One region of the Aeromonas sp. 160P genome, then DNA from elsewhere that is predicted to be linked to it. Evidence: predicted binding sites of a transcription regulator. Region 1 holds the regulator's gene; each other region holds the start of a gene.
What was found. The regulator sigma-54, encoded in region 1, starts transcription at its own class of promoters, with help from an activator protein. The targets are predictions, from matches to a motif close to TGGCACNGTTTTNGCTT.

Region 2: fliE (flagellar hook-basal body complex protein FliE) is a predicted target of sigma-54. The motif match lies at 2,572-2,588, and genes of this name have one in related genera.
Region 3: glnA (glutamate--ammonia ligase) is a predicted target of sigma-54. The motif match lies at 2,110-2,126, and genes of this name have one in related genera.
Region 4: flgF (flagellar basal-body rod protein FlgF) is a predicted target of sigma-54. The motif match lies at 1,945-1,961, and genes of this name have one in related genera.

The regions. Positions count from the first base shown of each region.
Region 1 covers NZ_JBUXKV010000001.1:345,637-349,827, reverse strand. Annotated here, with positions in the region: gene lptC (LPS export ABC transporter periplasmic protein LptC) at 1-280, shown strand, start outside; gene lptA (lipopolysaccharide transport periplasmic protein LptA) at 267-794, shown strand; gene lptB (LPS export ABC transporter ATP-binding protein) at 798-1,523, shown strand; gene ACY8FN_RS01655 (RNA polymerase factor sigma-54) at 1,589-3,028, shown strand; gene hpf (ribosome hibernation promoting factor) at 3,050-3,337, shown strand; gene ptsN (PTS IIA-like nitrogen regulatory protein PtsN) at 3,340-3,786, shown strand; gene rapZ (RNase adapter RapZ) at 3,833-4,191, shown strand, end outside.
Region 2 covers NZ_JBUXKV010000001.1:3,950,956-3,955,146, reverse strand. Annotated here, with positions in the region: gene ACY8FN_RS18330 (amidohydrolase) at 1-1,495, opposite strand, end outside; gene ACY8FN_RS18325 (AraC family transcriptional regulator) at 1,562-2,473, opposite strand; gene fliE (flagellar hook-basal body complex protein FliE) at 2,628-2,945, shown strand; gene fliF (flagellar basal-body MS-ring/collar protein FliF) at 2,992-4,191, shown strand, end outside.
Region 3 covers NZ_JBUXKV010000001.1:959,620-963,810, forward strand. Annotated here, with positions in the region: gene ACY8FN_RS04550 (DUF4124 domain-containing protein) at 1-528, opposite strand, end outside; gene glnA (glutamate--ammonia ligase) at 644-2,053, opposite strand; gene typA (translational GTPase TypA) at 2,405-4,191, shown strand, end outside.
Region 4 covers NZ_JBUXKV010000001.1:2,355,697-2,359,887, forward strand. Annotated here, with positions in the region: gene flgH (flagellar basal body L-ring protein FlgH) at 1-342, opposite strand, end outside; gene flgG (flagellar basal-body rod protein FlgG) at 357-1,145, opposite strand; gene flgF (flagellar basal-body rod protein FlgF) at 1,161-1,907, opposite strand; gene ACY8FN_RS11210 (HD-GYP domain-containing protein) at 2,344-3,543, opposite strand; gene rsuA (16S rRNA pseudouridine(516) synthase RsuA) at 3,711-4,191, shown strand, end outside.

The sequences.
Region 1 (4,191 bases):
GATCACTGCCGAAACCGGCGTGCTCAACACCGGTGACAACGTGATCCTGCGGGATAAGGTGCATCTGGATGGGCTACTGCCAACTAGCTTCATCTCCACGCTCGATACGCCCTATCTGGAGCTGGATCTGGTGACGCAGGATGTGCGCAGCAACCGGGAAGTAAATATTCTGGGTCGGGATTTCCAGACCCAAGGGGTTGGCCTAAAAGGCCATCTGGACCGCAAATATTTTGAGTTACTGGATCAAGGTCATGCCATTTATTTCAATGAAAAACGCTAATCTGGCCCTCGCAGCCCTGCTGTTGTGTGGTGCTGTGACCGCCAAAGAGTCCGATTTTGCCGAGAAGGTCTATGTCGATGCCGTCAAGCAGGTGGCCGAGATGCAGGATAATCGCATCACCTTTGAACAGAATGTCATCATCACTCAGGGCACCATCAAGATCCATGCCGACAAGGTGGTGGTGACCCGTTCCGGCGAGAAAGGGGCCGAGGTGATGACTGCCTACGGCAAGCCAGCGACCTTCTTCCAGATCATGGATAACGGCAAGCCGGTCAATGCTCATGGCAATAGCATTCGTTACGAGCTGAAAAACCGGCTGGTCACCATTACCGGCAACGGTCAGCTCAAGCAGGAAGATAGTCTGGTCACTGGCGACCTGATCCGTTATGACATCGACAAACAGAAGATGACTGCCGAGAGCAAGAACCCGACCCAGCGGGTCAGGACCGAGTTCCTGCCGGATCAGGTAGAGAACTTCGACAAACCCGCCGACCAGAAGAAGCAGGGAAAATAAGCCATGGCAGTGTTAAAAGCAGTTGGGCTGCAAAAAAGCTACAAACGTCGCATGGTGGTCAGCGACGTTAGCCTGGAAGTGGGCACTGGCCAGATTGTCGGCCTGCTGGGCCCCAACGGGGCGGGCAAGACCACCTCCTTCTACATGATCGTGGGACTGGTGCAACGGGATGCCGGTCTCATCACCATTGATGATCAGGATATCAGCCTGCAGCCGATGCATGTGCGGGCTCGCAATGGCATCGGCTACCTGCCGCAGGAGGCCTCTATTTTCCGCCGGCTGTCGGTATTCGACAACCTGATGGGGGTGATGCAGACCCGCAAAGGGCTGAGCCGCGAAGAGCGGGAAGACAAGGTTCAGCAACTGCTGGAAGAGTTCAACATCACCCACATTCGCGATAACCTGGGCCAAAGCCTCTCCGGCGGTGAGCGCCGTCGGGTCGAGATCGCCCGCGCGCTGGCGGCCGAGCCGCGTTTTATTCTGCTGGATGAACCCTTTGCCGGGGTCGACCCGATTTCTGTGATAGACATCAAGAAGATCATTCAGCATCTGAAAGATAGAGGCCTTGGCGTCTTGATTACCGACCACAACGTCAGAGAGACTCTGGACGTATGTGAGAAGGCCTATATCGTCAGCCACGGCAAGATGATTGCCGAAGGTGCACCGGCAGACATCCTTGCCGATGAACAGGTCAAGCGCGTCTATTTGGGCGATCAATTCAGTCTATAGTAAGGGGGCATGCCTTCATTCTCTTTGACGAATGCCTCGCTGAACATAAGGATATCCCGACGTAGATGAAGCCGACATTACAGTTGCGTCTCGGTCAGTCCCTGACCATGACGCCGCAATTACAACAAGCGATTCGTCTGCTCCAGCTCTCCACTTTGGAACTTCAGCAGGAAATTCAGCAAGCGCTCGAGAATAACCCCCTGCTGGAGCAGGAAGAGAGTGAGGTACAAGAGACCAGTCCGGAAGAGCCTGTTGACGCCAGCCGGCTGGATTCAAGCGATGCCATGGCGCAGGAGCAGATGCCGGACGAGTTGCCGGTAGATACCACTTGGGATGAAGTCTACTCTGCCGGGACCGCCCAGAGCGCTGGCCCTATCCACGATGGGGAAGATAGCGTTTATCAGGGGGAGACCACCGAAAACCTGCAGGATTATCTGTTGTGGCAGATGCGGCTGACCCCGTTCAGCGATGTGGATGCCGCCATCGCCCTCGCTATCATTGATGCTATCGACGAATCCGGCTATCTGACCGTTGAGCTGGAGGATATCCTGCAAGCGGTCAGTAGCGATGCGCTGGAGGTCGAGCTTGATGAGGTCGAAGCTGTGCTCAAGCGGGTGCAGCATTTCGATCCGGTCGGCATCGCTGCCCGTTCGGTACAGGAGTGTTTGTTGATCCAGCTGGGGCAGTATGACCCGCAGACCCCCTGGCTCAATGAGGCCAAGGAGGTGATCCTCGAACATATGGATCTGCTCGGTAATCGTGACTACCGAACCCTGGCGCGCAAGACCAAACTCAAAGAGAGCGACCTCAAGTTGGTGCTGGATCTGATCCAGCTGCTGGAGCCGCGCCCCGGCAATGGCATCATCCAGAGTGACTCCCAATATGTGATCCCCGATGTCTCTGTGGTCAAGAAGGGTAGCAAGTGGGTCGTTGAGCTCAATCCTGATTCTTCCCCGCGAATCCGGGTCAACGAGACCTATGCTGCCATGGCCCGCAATGCGCGCAGTGGCACGGATACCCAATTTATTCGCTCCCATCTGCAGGAAGCCAAATGGTTCATCAAGAGCCTCGAGAGTCGCAATGATACCCTGCTGAAAGTAGCCTGTTGTATTGTCGAGCAACAACAGGGCTTTTTCGAGTATGGTGAAGAGGCGATGAAGCCGATGGTGCTCAACGACATCGCCGAAGCGGTGGAGATGCATGAATCGACCATTTCCCGGGTGACGACCCAGAAATACATGCATACCCCAAGGGGCATATTTGAACTGAAGTTTTTTTTCTCCAGCCATGTGAACACCGAAGGAGGAGGAGAGTGCTCATCGACCGCAATTCGCGCGCTCATCAAGAAGCTGGTCACGGCAGAGAATCCTGCCAAGCCGTTAAGTGATAGCAAGATCGCGGATTTGCTGGCCGAACAGGGTATTATGGTGGCGAGACGCACGATCGCTAAGTATCGCGAATCCTTGTTTATCGCACCTTCCAATCAGCGTAAACGCCTGGTTTAGGCAAAACAAAAGGATGATGTTATGCAAATTAACCTGACCGGACACCATGTCGAGATCACCGAAGCTCTGCGTGAATACGTGAGTAACAAATTTGCCAAACTCGAGCGTCACTTTGACCACATTAATAACGTGCATGTGGTGCTTAGTGTGGAAAAACTGAACCAGATAGCGGAAGCTAAATTGCATGTCAGTGGCGGCGAAGTGTTTGCTACCTCTGAGCATGCTGATATGTATGCTGCGATAGACACCTTGCTCGACAAGCTGGACAGGCAGATCATCAAGCACAAAGATAAGTTAAATAAAAAATAACTATGCAACTTGAACATATATTGAGTCGGGACTGCACCAAAAGTGCAGTCCCTTGTACCAGCAAGAAACGCGCCCTCGAAATCATCAGCGAGTTGGCCGCCGAACGCCTTGGCACCTCCCGTCAGGCGCTGTTCGAATGCTTGCTGGCCCGCGAAAAAATGGGCAGTACCGGGATCGGTGCCGGTATTGCGATTCCCCACGGTCGTATTGATGATGCGTTCCCGCCAACCGCGATTTTGATGACCTTTGCTGATCCCATCCCTTTTGATGCCATCGACAACCAACCGGTCGACCTGTTGTTTGCCTTGCTGGTACCGGAAAGCGAGTGCAAGCAGCATCTCAAGACCCTTTCCCTGATGGCCTCCAAGCTGGGTGACAAGGCGGTCTGTCGCCAATTGCGTCAGGCAACCAGCGATGAAGAGCTCTATCAGATCATGACCTCGGCCTGATACTCAGGCTTGGAATGAACCACCTGTTTTGGCGTGAGGGAACAAGATGCAGTTAATCGTGGTAAGTGGGCGTTCGGGCTCCGGTAAAACGGTAGCCCTGCGTGTGCTGGAAGATCTGGGTTACTACTGTGTGGATAACCTGCCGGTTAACTTGCTGCCCCAGCTGATTGTCTCGGTCGAAAGCCAGTATGACAAGCTGGCGGTCAGCATCGACGTGCGCAACCTGCCGAGCGATCCGGATAAGCTGGAAAACCTGTTGGCGCAGGTGCGCAATGAAGGGCGAGTCACGTTCTCCAGCTTCTTCTTTGATGCCGACAACGGCACCTTGCTCAAGCGTTATGGCGAGAGCCGCCGCTTGCACCCCCTGTCGCGTAACAAACTGTCGCTGGATGAGGCGATCCGTGA
Region 2 (4,191 bases), 3.6 Mb from region 1:
TCGCGGTATACATGGCGAGGAAAGGGCTGGGGCTGGAGACCGGCCAGTCACTGGCACCGGCGATAATGGCGCCGCTTTGCAGCAGACTGCCTGCCGGATAGAGGCGGGCCAGCAGGGCCGGGGGCACTTTCCCCTCCAGCAGCATGGTGGTCGCTACGTTTTTCCCGGCCCACAGCAGTTGCATCGACGCGGCCACATTGAGCGGTTTGAAACGGGCGATGCTGGCCGGGCTCACCACCTCCAGATGGGTGATGCTGTGCAGCAGGCGGTGATCCCGGTTGTGGGCCCGGGCATAGGCGATGGCATCGAGGGATTCACGGACGGCCCGATCGCCGATGGCATGAAAATGAGCGATCAGTTGATGGGCATCCGCGGTGCGGATCAGCTCGTTGAAACGCTGCTTGTCCAGATCGTCTTTGCCGCTGTAACCGGGGCGGTTGAGGTAGGGTTCGCTCAACTTGGCGGTCTGGGATGGAAACTCGATGACGCCGTCTTGCAGGATCTTGATCCCCACCAGTTTGACGTCCGGGGCGTCTTGAAACTGCTGTTGCAGCGCCAATACGTCATCAATGATGGCGGGCGAGGCATGGATCCCCACCAGTGCCAGCGCGGACACATGGCCGGTCAGCTTGCCTTCTCGGGAGAGCATGCTGTACGCCGGCAGCAGGCCGGTGTCGCGGCGATCCGGCTCGGCATTAAAGATGGGCGCGAGGGGGCGAATGTTGCTGATAGGGTCCATCCAGGCGGTGATACCCACCTGATTGAGCTGTTTGGCGGCGGTCATGATGGCATTGGCAATCGTCTCGTCGCTGACAGGTGGCAGCGCCTTGAGGATGGCATCCCAGCCGCCTTCCGAGGCAAAGCCATTCAGCTGGCCGGATGGGGTGAGGCCAAAATTGCCTTTCAGCGGGGCATAACAACCGGCAAGGGCCTTGGCATCAATGCCTGCCTTGCGCAGCATGGCCTGATTGGCCCAACCGGTGTGGGCATCCGAACCGGCCAGCACTACGGGGATCTGCCGGTATTGCGGACCATTGAACACCTGATCGAGCAGGGGAAGCTGATGCCAGTAGTCGAGGGAGACATTACTGTATAGCTGCACATCACCCAGTGTCAGGCGGGGATCATCCTTGCTGCGGGTCAGAAATTGTTGCAGCTGCTCAACCTCATTCATGGCATCGGGAAAGTTAACCGTCATCCCCTGAAAACCGGCAAATGCCGCGTGAACATGGCTGTCGATAAGCCCTGGCATCAGATACTTTCCTTGCAGATCAAGGCGTTTGGCGTGGCTGCCGAGGCGGGTGCTGACCTCCTGATAGCTGCCGACCGCCACGATCTTTTTACCTTCAATGCCGACCGCTTCCGGATGAGGATTCGCCGGATCGCCGCTGTAGATGGTGCCGCCAAAGATCAGGGTCTGGCTCTGTGACTGGGCATTGGCGGCAGCCGGAAGCGTCACCAGCAGGCTGGCGAGCAACAGCGTTTTGATATTCATGGGCATGACTCCGTCGCTTCGGCGCCCGCAGGCACCGAAGTGGGTAAATGGAAATGAGGTATCGGCTTATCGGTTGATCAGCGGGATACAGATATCAAACACGTAATGATCCCGGTCAGGGTCAGTGCCCCCATGGTATTGCTCGTAACACGGGCGATCGTCGCAGTTCAGCCCTTTGCTCACCAACCAGCGAAACGCCGTCTCCCAGCTGGCGACCAGTTGATCGCCGCGAGCGATAAACTGACACACCGCATAGGGGCCAGCGGCGATGGTCTGGGTGGTTAACTGGCGCCCAGCGGGGATCGTTGGCCCCAGCTCGATGCAGACGTCAGTACGGCAGCGCGTCTCATCGGTGATATCGGGGATATCCCAATAGAGACTCAGGGTGCCCGCCGGTGTCATCGCCTGGTCTGAGGCGAACAGCGCGAGCAAATCCCGATGGGCTTGTTCGCAGGTCTCCTTGCCATAGGGGCCCAGGCGGCGCATGTACGCCACGCGCCGGGCGGGCATCTGCTTGACGCTTGCCCCCTGCAACAGACCCGGGTGTTCGGTGACCGGGTGCATGACCAGGCCATCATAGGTTTGAAAGGGCAGGGGATCGTTTCCAATCTTGCTTTTCCAGTTTCCCCCTTGTTGCTGGCGGTATTCCGAGGGGCTCATGGCGAAGTGCAGGCGAAAGGCCTTGGCGAAATTCTGGGAGCTGGAGAACCCGGCGGCCAGCGCGAGGGTGGTGATGTCACTCTGGGGGGAGGCCAGCAAACGACGGGCGGCGCGCTCCATCCGCAGGCGCCGGGTAAAGCCGGCAATGGTCTCGCCGACCATCGCCTTGAAAATGCGGTGGAAGTGAAAGGTGGAGATGGCGGCCGCGGTCGCGACCTCATCCAGGCCAGGGTTGTCATCCAGATGGTGGCTGATGTAGTCCATCGCCTTGAACACAGGTTTGCGATAATCCAGAGCGGACTCCTTGCCAGCCAGCAAAAGTGGGCGTCAGAGTCGGATTTAATCAGAGCCACCTGCCGTTGTCGAACCCGTCCGGCCTGGTCTGGCCACTCATCCTCGCCGCACTATTAACGCATTGGCACTCTAATTGCTTATTGGCTGTCAGCGTCAATGATTTGTCTGGGGATGGAAAATGGAAATAAGTGCAAGCAGCCTGATGCAAGAGATGCAGGCGCTCAAGATCGAAGCTGGCGCAACGCCGCTGGCACAGCCCGGTCGTCCGGTCACCTCCGACTTTGGTCAGCTGCTGCAACAGGCGCTCGGCAACGTCAACGAGCTGCAAGGCGCCGCCAATGATCTGCGCACCCGTTTCGATATGGGCGACAAGTCGGTGGATCTGGCCGAGGTGATGATCGCTGGCCAAAAATCGTCAATCGCCTTTGAAGCCACAGTACAGGTGCGCAACAAGATGGTCGATGCCTACAAGACCATCATGAACATGCCGGTATAAGTGATTACTGAACATCATGAACATGTCAGCAATAAGGACATAAATCGTGGCTACTGACCAAAACGGCGATCTGCTGATGAACGATGAGGGCACTGCCGCCCTCGATGAAAATGAGCAGAAAAGTTCGGCGCTGGGCTTCCTGTCCAACACCGATGTGCTGCGGCAAATCACCCTGATCCTGGGGCTTGCCATCTGTCTGGCCATTGCCGTCTTCATCCTGTTGTGGGGCAAGGAGCCGGACATGCGTCCCCTCGGCACCTACAGCACCCAGGAGCTGGTGAAGACCCTCGACTTCCTCGATCAGCAAAAGATCCCCTATGAAGTGGATGGCAAGAGCGTACTGGTTAGCGCTGAAAGTTACCCCACTATCCAGCTGGCCCTGACCCGTGCCGGTCTCGCCAATGTCGTTGATGCCACCAATGGTGGTGAAGATATCCTGCTGAAAGATTCCAGTTTCGGCGTCAGCCAGCGGATGGAGAGCGAGCGTCTGAAGCTGAGCCGCGAGCGCCAGTTGGCCAGCGCCATCGAGCAGTTCCAGAATGTGGCCAAGGCGCAAGTGCTGCTGGCTATCCCGAAAGACAACGTGTTTGCCCGCAATGAGCGCAAACCCAGTGCCACCGTGGTGCTCAACCTGAAAGGGGCGGCGCTGGGGCAGGGTGAGGTGGACTCCATCGTCGATATGGTCGCTTCTGCCGTGCACGGCCTTGAGACAACTCGCGTCACCGTCACCGATCAGAATGGCCGCTTGCTCAACTCCGGCTCGCAAGACCCGGTCTCTGCCCAGACTCGCAAAGAGTTTGCCATGCAGCAGAAGCAAGAGATTGAGTACAAGCAAAAAATTGACGCGATTCTGATCCCGGTGCTGGGTGCCGACAACTATACGGCGGAAGTGGATCTCTCCCTCGACTTCTCCCAGCAGGAGCAAACCCGCAAGACTTACAACCCGGATCTGCCTGCGGTGCGCTCCGAAATGACCATGGAAGAGAACAGCGCCAATGGTAGTAGCGGCGGAGTGCCGGGGGCACTCTCCAACCAGCCGCCTGCCGCGTCCAACATTCCCGAGCAGGCGGCCACTGCTGATGGTGCCAGCGCTGCAGCCTCTGGCCGCTCGCGCAAAGAGGCGACCCGCAACTTCGAACTGGATACCACCGTCAGTCACACCCGTCGCCAGATGGGTGGCATTCGCCGCATGACCGTTTCGGTGGCGGTCGATTACAAAGCGGTGCCCGGAGCGGATGGTGCTGTG
Region 3 (4,191 bases), 610 kb from region 1:
ATGCAGGTAAAAGGTGACTGAGCTGGATTTAGCAAGGATCGTACCGTCTTTGGCGAGCAGCTCGAGCTGCGCCTCGTGGGCACCGCGATCGACGTTTTCTACCCGGATCGACAGGCTGTTGCTGACGATGGGGGCGGCTTTGCCATCCAGGGTCAGGCGCACATCGTACTGGGTGGGTGGTTTGGGGCTGATGGTGCCCTGAAAGACGATGTTGCCGGTGTTGTCGCGCAGTGTACTGCCCTGCTCAGGGGAGAGCAGTTCAATCGCCAGCTTGGCCGCCTCTTTTTCCTTCTTGGCATCGGCGCCGGTCAGGCTGTTGAAGTTGTCCACCTGTACCGAACGGGGCGAGCTACCTATGAGGGGGGCGACCCGCAGATCGACCTCTTTGGCACTCTTGCCCGGTGGTGGTGCATCTGTGTAGTGGGTGACGCCGCTGCCATCGACCCAGGAGTAAACCTTGGCCGCCTCTGCAGCGAACGAGGTCAGCAACAGGAGGGCGAGAGTCCCTATGCCATGTTTGTTGTTCATCCATCTCTCCTTGACGGTATCTTGCTTAATCCTATCAGAGAAAAAACCCGCCAGATGGCGGGTTTTGTCACGATTAAGCAAGCTGGCCGGATTTAAACGGGCAGGCTGTTCTGACTTAAACGGAGTAGTACAGTTCGAACTCCAGCGGGTGCGGGGTCATGCGCACACGGTCAACGTCATGCTGTTTCAGCTCCAGATAGGAGTTGATGAAGTCATCGCTGAACACGCCACCACGGGTCAGGAACTCGCGATCTGCATTCAAGGCTGACAGCGCTTCGTCCAGAGAGCCGGCAACGGTCGGTACTTCTGCGGCTTCTTCCGGCGGCAGGTCATACAAGTTCTTGTCCATGGCATCGCCCGGATGGATCTTGTTGATGATACCGTCCAGACCGGCCATCAGCTGGGCTGCGAAGGCCAGGTACGGGTTGGCGGCCGGATCCGGGAAGCGCACTTCGATACGACGGGCTTTCGGGCTCGGTACCACCGGGATACGGATGGAGGCAGAGCGGTTGCGAGCGGAGTAGGCCAGCATGACCGGTGCTTCATAACCCGGCACCAGACGCTTGTAGGAGTTGGTGGTTGGGTTGGCGAAGGCGTTGATAGCCTTGGCGTGCTTGATGATACCGCCGATGTAGTGCAGTGCCATCTCGGACAGGCCGCCGTACAGGTCGCCCGCAAACAGGTTGACACCGTTCTTGGCCAGCGACTGGTGGCAGTGCATGCCGGAGCCGTTGTCACCGAACATGGGTTTCGGCATGAAGGTGACGGTCTTGTTGTAGGCGTGGGCCACGTTGTGGATCACGTACTTCAGTACCTGTACTTCATCAGCCTTCAGGGTAAGGGTGTTGAAGCGGGTAGCGATCTCGTTCTGACCGGCAGTGGCCACTTCGTGGTGGTGAGCTTCAACGACCTGGCCCATCTCTTCCAGCACCAGACACATGGCGGCGCGGATATCCTGGGAAGAGTCGACCGGTGCAACCGGGAAGTAGCCGCCTTTGACGAACGGACGGTGGCCCTTGTTGCCGTGCTCATACTCGGTGCCGGAGTTCCATGCAGCCTCTTCAGATTCGATTTTCACGAAGCTGTGGCCCATGGTGTTGGAGAAGGTGATGTTGTCGAACATGAAGAATTCCGGCTCCGGCCCGAACAGCACGGTGTCAGCGATGCCGCTGGACTTCAGGAAATCTTCGGCGCGCTTGGCGATGGAGCGCGGGTCGCGGTCGTAGCCCTGCATGGTGGCAGGCTCGAGCACGTCACAAACGATGTTCAGGGTGGTCTCTTCAGTGAAGGGATCCAGCTTGGCGGAGGCTGCGTCCGGCATCAGTACCATGTCGGATTCGTTGATACCTTTCCAGCCGCCGATGGAGGAACCATCGAACATCTTGCCGTCTTCAAAGAAATCTTCGTTGACCTGATGAGAAGGGATGGATACGTGCTGCTCTTTACCCTTGGTGTCGGTAAAGCGCAGATCAACAAACTTGACTTCGTGTTCCTGGATCAGGGCCAAAACGTTCTGGGCTGACATGCTAAGTAACCTCCGGTGTTAAAAATCTTTGGGTGAATGCGTCATCGTATTCACATAAGCCAGTATCGTGCCAAGTTTGTGGCAGCGTGATTTCAGCGTCATCCCGCAGGAGACGTGCCCCAAAATCAGGCGGTCATGACTGGTAACGCATCAAATTAGTGCAACGATGGATCGTTTTGGTGCTCTAAAGTGGTGCATATCATACGGTCACTTCCCATCTAAGCAGGGTTTGTCGGGGCGGTCTATGATCCAGATCTGTTGTTGTGCGTGAATGGACTGCAATTCTGCTAGGCAGATCACAAAGGCGAGAGTACAATTAGCGCCCAATTTTACCCGGTGATTGAGGCGAGAATGTTAGAGAATTTACGCAATATTGCGATTATTGCGCACGTAGACCACGGCAAAACTACCCTGGTTGATAAGCTGCTGCAGCAGTCTGGAACCCTGGACCGTACCACTGATGGTCAAGAGCGTCTGATGGATTCCAACGACCTGGAAAAGGAACGTGGTATTACCATTCTCGCCAAGAACACCGCGATCCGCTGGAATGACTACCGCATCAACATCGTTGATACCCCGGGTCACGCCGACTTCGGTGGTGAGGTTGAGCGTGTTCTGTCCATGGTTGACTCCGTGCTGCTGCTGGTTGATGCCGTTGACGGCCCGATGCCACAGACCCGTTTCGTGACCCAGAAAGCATTTGCCAAGGGTCTGAAGCCGATCGTGGTTATCAACAAGGTTGACCGTCCGGGCGCTCGTCCTGATTGGGTTATGGATCAGGTATTTGACCTGTTTGACAACCTGGGTGCCACTGATGAGCAGCTGGACTTTAAAGTTGTTTACGCCTCTGCGCTGAACGGCTGGGCCTCCATGGATCAGGACGTTGAGTCTGACAGCATGGAGCCGCTGTTCCAGGCTATCGTTGATAACGTGAAAGCACCGAATGCCGATCCTGAAGGCGGCTTCCAGATGCAGATCTCCCAGATCGATTACAACTCCTACGTGGGTGTTATCGGTATCGGCCGTATCAGCCGTGGTCGCGTCAAGAGCAACCAGCAGGTTACTGTTGTTGGTGCTGATGGCAAGACTCGTACTGGTAAGGTCGGTCAGGTACTGGGTTACCTGGGCCTGGCTCGTACTGAAGTTGCAAGCGCGCAAGCGGGCGACATCATCGCTATCACCGGTCTGGGTGAGCTGAAAATCTCCGACACCATCTGTGATAACAACGCAGTTGAAGCCTTGCCGGCGCTGTCTGTTGATGAGCCGACCGTGAACATGACCTTCCAGGTCAACACCTCACCGTTTGCCGGTAAAGAAGGTAAGTTCGTTACTTCCCGTAACATCCGTGAGCGTCTTGACCAGGAACTAGTTCACAACGTGGCCCTGCGTGTGGAAGACACTGATGACCAGGACAAGTTCCGTGTATCCGGTCGTGGTGAACTGCACCTCTCCATCCTGATCGAAAACATGCGTCGCGAAGGCTACGAACTGGCGGTATCCCGTCCAGAAGTTATCCTGCGCACCATCGATGGCGTGCTTCACGAACCGTATGAGACAGTCACTGTCGATGTGGAAGAAGCGAACCAGGGTTCCGTGATGGAGCAACTCGGCCTGCGTAAGGGTGAGATGACCAACATGACTCCGGATGGCAAAGGCCGTGTGCGTCTTGACTTCATGATCCCGAGCCGTGGCTTGATCGGTTTCCAGACCGAGTTCCTGACCATGACCTCCGGTACCGGTCTGCTGTATCACAGCTTCGACCATTACGGTCCGCACAAGGGTGGCAGCATCGGCGAGCGTCAGAATGGCGTGCTGATCTCCAACGCAACCGGTAAGGCGCTGACTTTCGCCCTGTTCGGTCTGCAAGACCGCGGTCGTCTGTTTATCGGTCACGCTACCGAAGTATACGAAGGCCAGGTGATCGGTATTCACTCCCGCTCCAACGACCTGACAGTTAACTGCCTGAAGGGCAAGCAGCTGACCAACATGCGTGCCTCCGGTACCGATGAAGCTCAAGTGCTGACTCCGCCGATCCGCATGACCCTGGAACAGGCTCTCGAGTTCATCGACAACGATGAACTGGTAGAAGTTACTCCTAAGGCAGTCCGCATTCGTAAGAAGCTGCTGACTGAGATGGA
Region 4 (4,191 bases), 2.0 Mb from region 1:
GGCAGAGAGGTCGTAGGGGCTGGCGGTGACTGGCACGCCGCCCAACTTGACTGGATCCAGATTGAACTTGTTGTCCTTGCCACTCTGGGTATTGGCCTTTTTCGAGGCGGAGGTCGATTCCGACAGTTCAATGGTGATGATGTCGCCTACCTTGTGCGCCTTGATATCCGAATAGATGCCATTGACCTGATCCGGCTGAAAAATGGCCCCTGTCGGTCGCACCGAGACAGGATCCGACTCCCCGTAGACGGGGGAGAACTCGGGATCATCCGGCCTGGGCGTATTGGGGGTACTGCTACACCCTCCCAGCACCAGCAATCCCAGCATCCATACGGCTTTCATCATGCGCCTCCTAATTAGGTACGCTGGATCAGGAAGGACATCATGCCATCCACTGCCGAGAGAACCTTGGAGTTCATCTCGTACACCCGCTGGGCCTGGATCAGGTTCACCAGCTCTTCGGTCACGTTGACGTTGGAGGTCTCCAGCATCCCCTGCTTGATCACCCCCAGACCATCCGCCCCGGCAACCCCCTGAATCGCGGCGCCACTGGATTGGGTCTCGACAAACATGTTCTCCCCCATCGGCTGCAAGCCGCTGGCGTTGACAAAGTCGGAGATATTGACCTGCCCCACCACCTGTGAGGCGCCGTCTCCTTTGAGCTGCACCGAGACCTGACCATCTTCACCCACAGTGACGCTCTGGGCGTTTTCCGGGATCTGGATTTCCGGCTGCAGAGGGTAACCATTACCAGGGGTGACAATGGTGCCTTCATCATTGAGGGTAAACTGGCCATTACGGGTATAAGCCGCGCTGCCATCGGGCAGCTGAATTTCAAAGTAGCCGCGGCCACTGATCATCAGATCCAGCGAGTTGTCGGTGGTTTGCACATTACCCTGGCTGTGGTTTTTCTGGGTCGCCACAACTTTGGCGCCAGCTCCCAGCATCAAGCCGGAGGGGAGTTCGGTATCGGCAGAGGAACGGCCACCGGGCTGATTGATGTTCTGATAAAGCAAATCTTCGAAGATGGCCCGCGACTTTTTGAAGCCCACGGTGCTGGCGTTCGCCAGGTTGTTGGAGGTGACCGAAATATTGGTCTGCTGTGCATCCAACCCGGTCTTGCTGATCCAGAGTGCAGGATTCATGGTGTAACTCCTTGATTAGCTGATACGCAGCAGCTGGGTTTGGGCTTCATCATTCTCTTCGGCCGTCTTCATTATTTTGACCTGGGTTTCGAACTGGCGTTGCAACCGGATCAGGTTGGTCATTTCGTCCACCACATTGACGTTGCTCCCTTCAAGAGAGCCGGCAATCAAGCCAACATTGGCTGAGGCGGCCTCATTTTGACCATCCTTGCGGCGAAACAGACCATCCTGTCCCTTTTCCACGGCATCGGCAGCCGGATTGACCAGTTTGATCCGCTGAAAATCTTCCGGCAAATTGGCGGCAGCCCCTTCTGGGCGGCCACTGATGGTACCGTCACGATTGATCTCGAGTTTTTCCATCGGCATCGGCAGCACGATAGGCTGGCCACCGTCATCCACCAGGTTCAACCCGGTCGACGTTTGCAAATTGCCGGTCGCATTGACCTGTAAATTCCCCATGCGGGTATAGGCTTCGCCTCCTTTGGGGTCTTGCACCGCAATCCAGCCCGGGCCATCAACTGCCACGTCCAGATCCCGTCCGGTGGTCATCAGCATGCCATGCTGCAGATTCTGACCCGGACGTTCCGCCATGGCGAACACACGAGTCGGTAAGCCCTCGCCAAACGCCTGCATGCTTCTGGCCTGCTCAAAGTCAGACTTGAAACCCGTGGTATTGGCATTGGCGAGGTTGTTACCCCGAACAGCCAGGCTGTTCATGGTCTCTTTGGCCCCGGACATGGCGATATAAAGCAGGTGATCCATGGCATTCTCCGTCAAACAGATGACTCTGACCGGAAGAAAGCAATTAGAATGCCAACAGATGAGGGGAGGAGTGTAATAAGTGGGTTCAGGGGGATTTCGGATGTAAGGAAAGATAGAAAGAGTGGCGTCTCCTACAGATTGATTCTTGCAAGCAGCTCAAGCAACAGCGGTGATACGCCCAGAACCCTTCTACCCTAACGGCCCAGCCACAATCAGATGGCAAGTCTCGCCAGAGAGGGGCGCCAGAATAAATCAGTTAATAAACAATGCGTTGCCTATATCAACGGCGCCAGCCAGCCTTCTTCCCCAATATATGAGCATCGAGTAAGGTCCATACTCGGCCAGAGATATCGTGGCAGTGAGTACAGGTGCTGTCATGTCGCTGTACATAGTTCCGTTGACGAGGCAGATAGGGTGGTGAAATGGACGGCTGCCCCTAGACGAAGTTGGCGAGGCTGATGCCAAATTCTTTGGGGTCGACGGTGTTTTCGATGTTCTCCTGCACGCCAGATTTTGCCAAGTCCAGCCATTGCACATCGAGGTAGTGGCGCTGGGTTGCGTGGTAGATCACCTTGACCAGCGGCTTGAGTGGCTGCTGTTCGTTGCGCTGCATTACGATGGCCAACCGCTGGTTGGAAAGTTGCACCAGCGTTCCTACCGGATAGACCCCCATGCACTTGATGAATTTGGTGACCAGTTCGGCATCAAAATGCTGGTTTGCCCCCTTGAGCAAGATACGAAATGCCTGGGTGGGTTGCATCCCCGCTTTGTAGACCCGATCCGCGGTGATGGCATCATAGACATCGACGATGCCGCTCATGCGGGTATAGAGGGAGAGTTGATCACCCTTGAGCCGCTGCGGGTAGCCGGTGCCATCGAGCCGCTCGTGATGGTTGGCGGCTACCTCCAGCATGGTGGGGGTGATGCCCTGGGTATTGCTGAGGATCTCGTAACTGTGCACCACATGCTGGCGCATGATGACGAACTCCTCGTCGGTCAGTTTGCCCGGTTTGTTGAGCACCTCGTCCGGGGTCATGATCTTGCCCACGTCGTGCAGCAGGCCTCCCAGGGTCAACTCTTTGAGCACGCTGCGCTCCAGCCCCAGATAGCGCCCGAAGTTGGCCAGCAGAATGGCCACGTTCATGGAGTGCTCCATCAGGTAGGCATCCTTGGCACGGATACGGGCCAGACAGAGCATGGCATCGCCATGGGTGAACATGGTGTCCACCATCTCCTCGGCCACTGCGGCCAGCGGGGTGATGTCGATGGGTTCACCCGCCTTGAGGTGGCTAATGAATTTGCTCTGTAGCTCGCGTGCCTCCTGATAAAGACGGCGGATCTTCAGCTCCCGTCCTTCGCCGTTGGCACTGGCCCTGCGTCCCACTTGCGCGCTATTGGCATTGAGGTCGGGAGAGGTTATCGCTTCGCTCTCGGCACTGCCCAGTTTGCTGCGGGCCAGATCGATACGCACCGTCAGCACCCCCTGTCGCACCAGATTGGCAATTTGCGCCACATTCGTCACCATTCCCATCTGGGCGATCTCCATTCCACCGGTCTGGCTGGCGATAGCAATGACATACATGCCGGGTTTCAGCTGGTTGACGGGGATCACGGGATAGGATGCTTGGGACTTCATGGATTTTTCCTGGCGTTTATTATTATGAGCATCGTGCGGATGAGGTATTAGTGATAAGTGTAACATTGGAAGACCAGCTCGTCATGATTGGTAGCCCCTTAACAGTGGCGTTGTGGCCCCCGCCCGATATAATGACGCCCCTTTACTTGTTGGACCTGAGGTTGTGAATGCGGCTTGATAAATTTCTTTGCGATTGTTCTGATTTGACCCGCTCGCTGGCCGGCAAACTGATCCGTCAGGGTGAGGTCATGGTGGATGGCATTGTGGTCAAGCAACCCGCTTTTCATATCAATGAGCAGAGCCAGATCGAATTTGACGGTGTCACCTTGATGCTAGAGCAGCGCAACCGCTATTTCATGCTGCACAAACCGGTCGGTTACGTCTGCTCAAACGAAGACCCTGATCACCCGACAGTGTTTTTCCTGATGGATGAGCCTGCGATGGGCAAACTGCATGTGGTGGGTCGCCTTGACCTCGATACCACAGGTCTGGTGCTGGTGACCGATGATGGTAAATGGTCCCACCGCATCACATCGCCGCGCCACGAGTGTGCCAAGACGTATCACGTCTGGCTTGCCGACCCGGTAAGCCCGGATGCCATCGAGCTGTTTGCCGAAGGTGTATTCCTGCGCAATGAGGATGACAAAA